DNA from 2 places in the Caballeronia sp. LZ035 genome. Region 2 is predicted to be linked to the other one. Evidence: predicted binding sites of a transcription regulator. Region 2 holds the regulator's gene; the other holds the start of a gene.
What was found. The regulator FliA, encoded in region 2, starts transcription of late flagellar genes. The targets are predictions, from matches to a motif close to CTAAAGTTTNNNNNNNNNNNGCCGNTA.

Region 1: the regulator FliA is predicted to act here: its motif matches at 2,153-2,179, upstream of QCE88_RS12320 (DUF4088 family protein).

Annotation. Positions count from the first base shown of each region.
Region 1 is NZ_JARUXS010000001.1:2,618,051-2,622,469, reverse strand. It holds gene QCE88_RS12325 (ATP-dependent helicase) at 1-1,291, shown strand, start outside; gene QCE88_RS12320 (DUF4088 family protein) at 1,304-2,065, opposite strand; gene QCE88_RS12315 (AzlD domain-containing protein) at 2,231-2,566, opposite strand; gene QCE88_RS12310 (AzlC family ABC transporter permease) at 2,563-3,336, opposite strand; gene QCE88_RS12305 (AraC family transcriptional regulator) at 3,467-4,288, opposite strand; gene QCE88_RS12300 (CreA family protein) at 4,335-4,419, opposite strand, start outside.
Region 2 is NZ_JARUXS010000001.1:152,251-156,669, reverse strand. It holds gene flhF (flagellar biosynthesis protein FlhF) at 1-1,214, shown strand, start outside; gene QCE88_RS00770 (MinD/ParA family protein) at 1,207-2,124, shown strand; gene QCE88_RS00765 (RNA polymerase sigma factor FliA) at 2,143-2,874, shown strand; gene QCE88_RS00760 (GGDEF domain-containing protein) at 2,936-4,036, opposite strand; gene QCE88_RS00755 (aromatic ring-hydroxylating dioxygenase subunit alpha) at 4,249-4,419, shown strand, end outside.

The sequences.
Region 1 (4,419 bases), 2.5 Mb from region 2:
CGTCGTCGGCGACGATGCGCAGTCCATCTATTCGTTTCGCGGCGCGACGGTGCGCAACATTCTCGATTTCCCCGGGCACTTCAACCCGCCCGCCGCCAGCGTCACGCTGGATCGCAACTACCGCTCGACGCAGCCGATCCTCGAGGCGTCGAACGCGGTAATCGGACTTGCGTCCGAGCGCTACACGAAGAACCTGTGGACCGACAAGGCGTCGGCGCAGAAACCGCGCGTCGTCAGCGTCGCCGATGAAGCCGATCAGGCGCGCTATGTCGTCGAGAAAGTGCTCGAAGCGCGCGAGGGCGGCATGAAGCTCAAGTCGCAGGCGGTGCTGTTTCGCGCGGCGCATCACAGCGCCACGCTCGAAATCGAACTCACGCGGCGCAATATTCCGTTCGTGAAGTTCGGCGGCCTCAAGTTTCTCGATTCGATTCACGTCAAGGACGTGCTCGCCGTGCTGCGCTGGGCCGAGAATCCGCGCGACCGCGTTGCGGGCTTTCGCGTTGCGCAATTGCTGCCGGGCATCGGGCCGGCGCTGGCTGGACGGCTGCTCGACAGCGTGAGCGCGCCGCAGGCGGTGGCGTCGCAGGCCATTGCCGGTTTTCAGGCGCCCGCGCGCGCCAGCGAGGACTGGCCGCGCTTCGTCGGGCTGATGGCGAAGCTGTGCGGCCGCGAATCGGGCTGGCCCGCCGAGTTCGAAATGATCCGCCGCTGGTATGAACCGCATCTCGAACGCAATCACGAGGACGCGGCGATCCGCATCGGCGACGTGATGCAGATGGAGAGCATCGCGTCGACCTATCCGACGCGCGAGCGCTTCCTCACCGAACTCACGCTCGATCCGCCCGACGCGACCAGCGACGAATCCGGCGTGCCGCTGCTGGACGAAGACTATCTGATCCTCTCGACCATTCATTCGGCCAAGGGCCAGGAATGGCGCAATGTGTTCGTGCTGAATGGCGTGGACGGCTGCATTCCGTCCGACCTGGGCACGGGCAGCGACGAGGAAATCGACGAAGAGCGGCGCTTGTTATATGTCGCAATGACGCGTGCAAAGGAAGACCTGCACATCATTACGCCGCAGCGCTTCTACGTGCACAACCAGACGCATCTTGGCGACCGCCACGTGTGGGCGCAGCGTACGCGCTTCATTCCGCCGCATCTGCTGCCGCAGTTCGAGACGGCCGCCTGGCCGCCGGTGATCGCGCCCACGGCGCCGACGGCCGCGGGGCTGGCGGCGGCCGCTAAAGCGAAGCTGGATATCGCGGCGCGCCTGAAGGGGATGTGGGAGTAAGAAGGGTGCGGCTCAGCGCGGTGCGCGCGAGGCGCGCGGCGTGCGCGGCGGCGAGAAGATGCTGCGCAGCCAGGCGGCGAAGCGCGTGTAGCCGTCGTAAGGCTCTTCGACGAACAGTTCCGGGCGCAGCGAACGCAGCATCTCGAGCACTTGCTGCGCTTCCTGCTTCTGGATCGAGCCATACACGATGCCGAGCCGCAGCAGGCAGCGCAGTTCGCCGAGCTTTTCGCGCGCCGTCGAGCCGATGCTCGTTTCCACCGTGATCTTCATTTCGTACACGCGCTGGCGCAGCGAATCCGCGAGCCGCCACGCGGGCGTCTGCATCTTCTCTTCCACTTCGCGAATGTCCGCCGCCGCGGATTTGATCTGCGAGGCCAGCATGTCCACTTGCGACACGTCACCCTTGGCTTCGGTGACGATGGCCGCCGCCCATTCGCGCGACGCCTTGACGAGATCTTCCGCGGTCCAGTCGGCGCGAATCGCGAACGCGAAGCCATGTTCGGCCGCCTGACGGATCAGGATCTCGACGACATCCGGAAACTCCTTGTCGAGCGCGCGCTTGGCCCACGCGTATTGGCCGTGCGAGAGCATGCGCTGCACGGCCTGCTCGGTGAGCGGCGTGTGGTTGTCGAGCAGGATCGCTCGCAGGAAATCTTCGAACGACGGTGTGACGAACTGCGGATCGAGCTTCAGCGACAGACGCAGGAAGGCGTCGAAGTCGCGCTGCAAGGAAGCGATCGTCTCTTCGCGGAGCGAAAGGGTGATTTGGCGCATGGTGGTTCCCGGTTCCGTTTCCGGTTACGCCGGAAACGGGTAATGCTGGTGGCGCCGCCTCTGTGGGCGGAGGCCATTCGTTTCTGATATCGGCGCGGGTTCCGGGAACTTGAGGCTTTTTTGACGCTTTTTGAAAGCCGTTTGCGAGCTGATGGATGGAAAACGTTAGCGCAGCACCAGCAGTTGCCAGACGAAGAACACGGTCAGGGAGACGGCAATGGTCAGAAGCGGCCGTTTGCTGAGCACGCACACGATAACCGCGACCAGCGCCGCCACCAGCTGCGGATTGCGCCAGGTGATTTCGGCGCCGTTGCCGTGCGGGGAGACGGTCATCGGCACGATGATGGCGGTCAGCACCGTCACGGGCACGAACGAGAGGGCCGTGCGCACGATGGGCGGAAAGGGCAGGCGCTCGCCGAGCACGAACACGGCAGCGCGGATCGTGAACGTGACCGCGGCCATGCCGAGGATGAGCAGCACGTAGTTCGAGGCGGCATTCATTGCGCGTGCTCCTTCGACGCCTGTTTGCGTTGCGCGCGATGGTCCCGCAGCGTCAGCATCATGCCGACTGCCACGCCCACGAGCACCGCCGCCAGCAGGCCGAGCTTGTACGGCCAGTCCTGCCACGCGAAGGACAGCACGCCCGAGGCGAGCGCTGCCGCGACGAAGCGCACCGCGACGAGCTGCGGCACGATGATCGCGATGAAGGTGGCGACCATCGCGAAGTCGAGCCCGAGCGACTTGAGGCCGGGAAACGCCGCGCCGAACAGCAGGCCGATGAGCGTCCACGCCTGCCAGTTCAGATACATCGAGACGCCGGAGCCGAAGAAATAGTGCGGTCCGATTTCGCCGGGATTGCGCTTCTGGTAATGCGCGTAGGCGACGGCGAAGACTTCGTCGGTGAGCACGCTCGCGAGCGCCCAGCGCCAGCGTCGCGGCAGATGCGCGACATACGGCGCGAGCGTCGCGGAATAGAGCACATGACGGAGATTGACGACGAGCGTCGTCGCCCAGATGACGGCGAAGCTGGCGTGCGACGCGATCAGGCCGACGGCGATGAACTGCGCGGACCCGGCGAACACGGCGAGCGACATCAACTGGCCGTGCCACAGCGAGAGCGGGCTGGCCGTGACGAGCGTGCCGAAGATCACGCCGAAGGGCGCGGCGCCGATCATCATCGGGAGGGTATCGCGGGCGCCGGCGGCGAATTCGCGCAGCGCCTGGCCGGATGGCGGCGTGGACGGTTGGGCCGAGTGCCGCGCGGACTGCATGGCGGACGATTGTGCGGATGTTGCCTTCAAGATTTCCTCCAGTGACAGCGAGGATACGCAACGCGGTGCCCAGATGGCTTGTACGTTCTTGCGCTTGTCGTCGCAGCCGCCGCGCTGCTTGCGGAAACGCTCAGCGCCAGCGGCCCGGCGGCACGCCGAACGCGCGCTTGAAGTGGCGGGTGAAGTGACTCTGGTCGGTGAAGCCGCTGGCCGCCGCGACGTCGGTGACCGATGCGCCCGAGCGCAGCGCGGGCAGCGCCCGCACGATCCGCATCTGGTTGCGCCAGGCATGCGGTGCGAGACCGGTCGTGCGCGCGAACAGCCGGGCGGCGTGGAAGGTCGACAGGCCCACCGTGCGCGCCAGTTCGGCGAGTGTGACGGGTTCGAGCAGGTCGTCGGCGAGACGGGACTTCATGGTTTCGACGCGCCGCGCGTCGGCGGCGAGCGACGGCGCACCCGCGTGCTCCCGTGCGTGCCGGCCGATCAGCGTGGTGACGGCATCGACAAGAGCCAGCTCGGCTTCGAGCGGATCGGCGCCGCGCTCCAGCACGCAGTGCGCATGCACGAGGCGCCGTGCGAGATCGGCGTCGCGGATGATGTGATCCGGAAACCGCGGCGCGGTGGCGCGTTGTCCGCACAGATCGTGCGCGAGGTCCTCGACGAAGGGCACCGGCAGGTAGAACACGCGATAGCGCCAGCCGACATCGACCGCCCGTGCGCCCGTATGCACTTCGCCCGGATTGATCACCGGCACCGAGCCCGTTTCCGCGACATGATGCGCACCACGATAGTCGAAGCATTCCGCGCCGGCCTCGATCACGGGCACCGTGTAGGCGTCGTGCCAGTGCGGCGTGAATTCGTGGTCGTAGTATTCCGCGGTCACCATGTCCGCGTCCGGCACGAGCGGCGAGCGCCAGTAGCGTGCGGCATCGCGGAAATGGGCGGCATTCATGGCGGAATGGCGGATGAAGAGGGGAAACGGGGAGTTTACAACGTTGTCACTTCATCGGTATGGCCGTGCCTTCCGGCACCGGCACGGCGGTCACGCTGTTCTTCGGACTGCCGGTCGCGATGCGGTCGCTG
Region 2 (4,419 bases):
CGCAGCCGGTCAAGCAGCCCGCTGCGCAGCAGAAGATCGACACCCCCGACTGGGCGCGCGAAGCCGCGCAGGTCGCTGCCCGGCGCGCCGCGCACAAGATCAACACGAGCGCGCCGCACGCCGAGACGCCGGCGCCGAGCGCCGCGCCCGCCACGCCGGAAAGCGTCTTCGAAGGCTTGCCCGCGAATGCGGCGGCGGTCGTGACGGAAGCGATCCGGGCGCGCATGCAGCAGGTCGTCAACGACACGGTGATGAACGAACTCTCGTCGATGCGCGAGATGATGGAAGAGCACTTCGCCGGCCTGATGTGGAGCGAGCGCCAGCGTCGCAACCCGACGGGCGGCGCGCTGACCAAGCGTCTGTTCTCCGCCGGTTTCTCGGCGCAACTCGTGCGCATGGTGATGGACAACATGCCGGAGATGGAAAGCGTCGAAGGCGCGCTCGAATGGGTGCAGCAAGTCCTCGAAAGCAACATTCCGGTGATGGACAGTGAAGACGCGCTGATGGAGCGCGGCGGTGTGTTCGCGCTGATGGGCCCGACGGGCGTCGGCAAGACGACCACCACGGCGAAGCTCGCGGCGCGCTGCGTGATGCGCTTCGGCGCCAGCAAGGTTGCGCTGCTCACGACCGACAGCTACCGGATCGGCGCGCACGAGCAACTGCGCATCTTCGGCAAGATCCTGGGCGTGTCGGTGCATGCGGTGAAGGACGCCGCCGACCTGCAACTGGCACTGTCCGAACTGCGCAACAAACACATCGTGCTGATCGACACGATCGGCATGAGCCAGCGTGACCGCATGGTCTCCGACCAGATCGCGATGCTGTGCGGCGCGGGCCATCCGGTGCAGCGCATCCTGCTGCTCAACGCGACGAGCCACGGCGATACGTTGAACGAAGTCGTGCAGGCCTACAAGAGCGCGCCGGACCAGCCGCCGCTCGCGGGCTGCATCCTGACCAAACTCGACGAAGCCACCAATCTCGGCGGCGTGCTCGACACGGTGATCCGCTACAAGCTGCCGGTGCATTACGTCTCGACCGGCCAGAAAGTGCCGGAGAACCTGTACGTCGCGAGCAAGCGTTTTCTCATCAAGAGCGCGTTCTGCATTCCGCGCGACGGTTCGCCGTTCGTGCCGAGCGACGACGAAGTGCCCGCGCTGCTCTCCGCGCTGTCCGCGCGTGCGTCGACCGACATGCATGGGGTGCACTTTGGATAAGTTCGTGCTCGACCAGGCAGAAGGTCTGCGACGGCTCCTCACGCGAGCCGGCTCGCGGGTGGTGGCGGTCGTGGGCGGCCCGGCGGGAATCGGCTGCACGTCGACGGTGGTGAACCTCGGCGCGGCGCTGTCGGTGCATGGCAAGGACGTGCTCGTGATCGACGAGCACCGCAATTCGGCTTCGGCCAGTCGGCTCGCCGGCATCGAAGATGCGGGCGCGGCCGCTGCCGTGATGACCGGCCGCAGCACGCTCGCGGAAGCTGCCGGGCGCACGCCGTTCGGTTTCTCGCTGCTCGCGGCGCCGCGTGACGAACGCATCAGCCACGATGCCGCGCAATGCCGCGCGTTGCTGGACGGTCCGGCGGACATCGTGCTGATCGACGCGCAGATGGACCGGTATGGCGCGCTCTCGTCGCTCGCGGCGCAGGCGCATGACTTTCTCGTTGTGACGCGGGTGGCCGCGTCGGCGATCACCGAGGCGTATGCGTGCATGAAGCGTCTGCACTACGCCCATGCGATCGGCCAGTTCCGCGTGCTGATCAATCACGTGCAGAACCCGGCCGATGCGGCGGTCGCGTTCGACAACCTGTCGGGCGTCGCCAGCCGGTATCTGGCTGTGTCGCTGGTGCAGGCGGGATATGTGTCCGAGGATGCGCGCGTCGCTCGGGCAAAGGAACTCTCACGCTGCGCAGTCGAAGCGTTCCCGGCCACGGCCGCGGCACGCGACTACCGCGCGATTGCGGCGGAGCTCCTCCACTGGCCGATGCGCCCCGCGCCGTATGCGCGTGCGGTGAACGGCCAGGCGGACGCGCGAATTCCGGTTGGCGACTCTGAGCAGGGCGGGCGGGAGACGGCGCATCGTGCGACCGCGCTTCACGAACTGGCCATGAGCAGTACGGCGTCGATGTGATCAAGATAGGTGACCAAGATGTATAACGCCCAAGGCAAACTCTCACAGTCCGAAACGCTGACGAAATATGCACCGCTCGTTCGCCGGCTGGGGCTTCAACTCGTCGCCAAGATGCCGGCGAGCGTCGATCTCGACGATCTCATCCAGGCCGGCATGATCGGCTTGTTGGATGCGGCCGGCCGCTACAAGGAAGATCAGGGCGCGCAGTTCGAAACGTATGCGAGCCAGCGGATTCGCGGCGCCATGCTCGACGAGCTGCGCGCCAACGACTGGCTGCCGCGCAGCATGCGAAAGACGTCGCGCGAGGTGGAATCGGCGGTGCACAAGGTCGAGCAGAACCTCGGCCGTTCTGCGAGCGAGACGGAGATTGCCGAGCACATGAAGATGCCGCTCGACGAGTACCAGTCGATGCTCCAGGATCTGCACGGCGCGCAGTTGATCTATTACGAAGACTTCGACCGTTCCGCCGATGACGAGCCGTTCCTCGACCGCTACTGCGTCGACCGTTCGGATCCGCTGTCCGCGCTGATGGACGACAGCCTGCGCGGCGCGCTGATCGAAGCCATCGACCGGCTGCCGGAACGCGAGAAGCTGCTGATGAGCCTGTACTACGAGCGCGGCCTGAACCTGCGCGAGATCGGCGCGGTGATGGAAGTGAGCGAGTCGCGCGTGTGCCAGCTGCACAGCCAGGCCGTGGCGCGTCTGCGCACGAAGCTGCGCGAGCAGGCCTGGACCGGCGCCGAGGCGTGATGCTCGACGTTTGATGCTTGACGTTCGACACCGATGGCCCGCAGCGATGCGGGCCATTTTTCTAGCTGGTTTCGAAGTCGTGGGTTTCGGCGAACACGGTCTTGCCGGCGCCCAGACTCTTCGCGCGATACATCGCGCGGTCGGCGGCGCGCAGCACGGTATTCATGTCGGACTGGCGCGCGATCGTCGCGCCGGACAGCAGGCAGGCGCCGATGCTCGCCGATACCGATACCGTCCGTTCCTGCACCGACGTGATGGCGGCTAGCGCCGAATGGATGCTGTCGGCCACGGCGAGCACTGCCGACCGGTCGCGCATCTGGTGGGCGAGCACCACGAATTCGTCGCCGCCGAGCCGGGCGATGGTGTCGGTCCTGCGCAGGCGCGTCTCGAGCTGATGCGCGAACGATTGCAGCAGCACGTCGCCGACAGCGTGCCCGTAGGTGTCGTTCACTTCCTTGAAACCGTCCAGGTCGATCAGCAGCAGGGCCGTCGCGTCATCGCCGTCATGGCCGGCGGGTGGCGCGGTCATCGCCCGGTTGACGATCTTCTCCAGCGCATAGCGATTCGACAAGCCCGTGAGCGGATCGGTGGATGCCTGGCGCGCGAGATCCAGATTGAGCTTGCCCAGCCGGTCGACCAGCACGCTCAGATACACCGATGCCCCCAGCACGCTCAATCCCAGGCCGATCGCGACCGGCAGGTTGGCATGCCACCACGGTTGTACGAGACCGAGCGCGATCACCACGATGAGCGCCGTCGCACAGGACACCGCGAGCGTGCGCTTGCCATACCGGCATCCCGAACCGATCAGGAACCAGAACATCACCCAGATGAGCGGCAGCGCGCTGGCGCCGCCGGCCGCGAGCGCGAGTCCGAGCAAGGCTTGATCGGCGATGGTCGTAAGCGTGAGGCGCGTCAAGGACATGGCGCTCGCACGGCTCACGACGAACAGCGTCAGGGCACCGTAGGACACATAGAGGGCGACGAGCCGCACGACCATCGAGGCATCGTGTGACGGGCGCCACCACTCGAACAGGCCATACGCGAGCAGCACCGCAGCGCCCATCCAGACCCGAAGCGTGGCCTGCTCCCGTTCGGGACTCCGGTGCCCGGACCCGATAAAAGCCTGGATCCGGCGTGCCGGTTGATGCGCCTGCTCCATATGAACCCCTGGATGGTGATTTCTTGCTGTTATGGTGTGTTGCTGTCTCGTATGTGCGGCCCCGTCGCGGGAGGCGGTGTGAAAGCGTTGCATCGGGTTGCACCGTCGCGCGACCCGCTATTCTGCTACTTTTTGCGATTTCGCTGCAGGTTGGGTTGGGGCGAACGCGGTCTTGCGAATCTTCCCTGTCTTCCTGCTTACGGCTGATGACAATGCACAACAACGCTTCTTCCCTGCAAGGCGAATGGCTGGCGGTCTGCAACAGTGAAGACGTGCCGGAGGGCAAGGCGCGAGGATTCCTCGTCGCGGATGAGCGCATCGTCGTGTGGCGGGACAGTCTCGGTGCAGCGCATGTGTGGCGCGACTACTGTCCGCATCGCGGG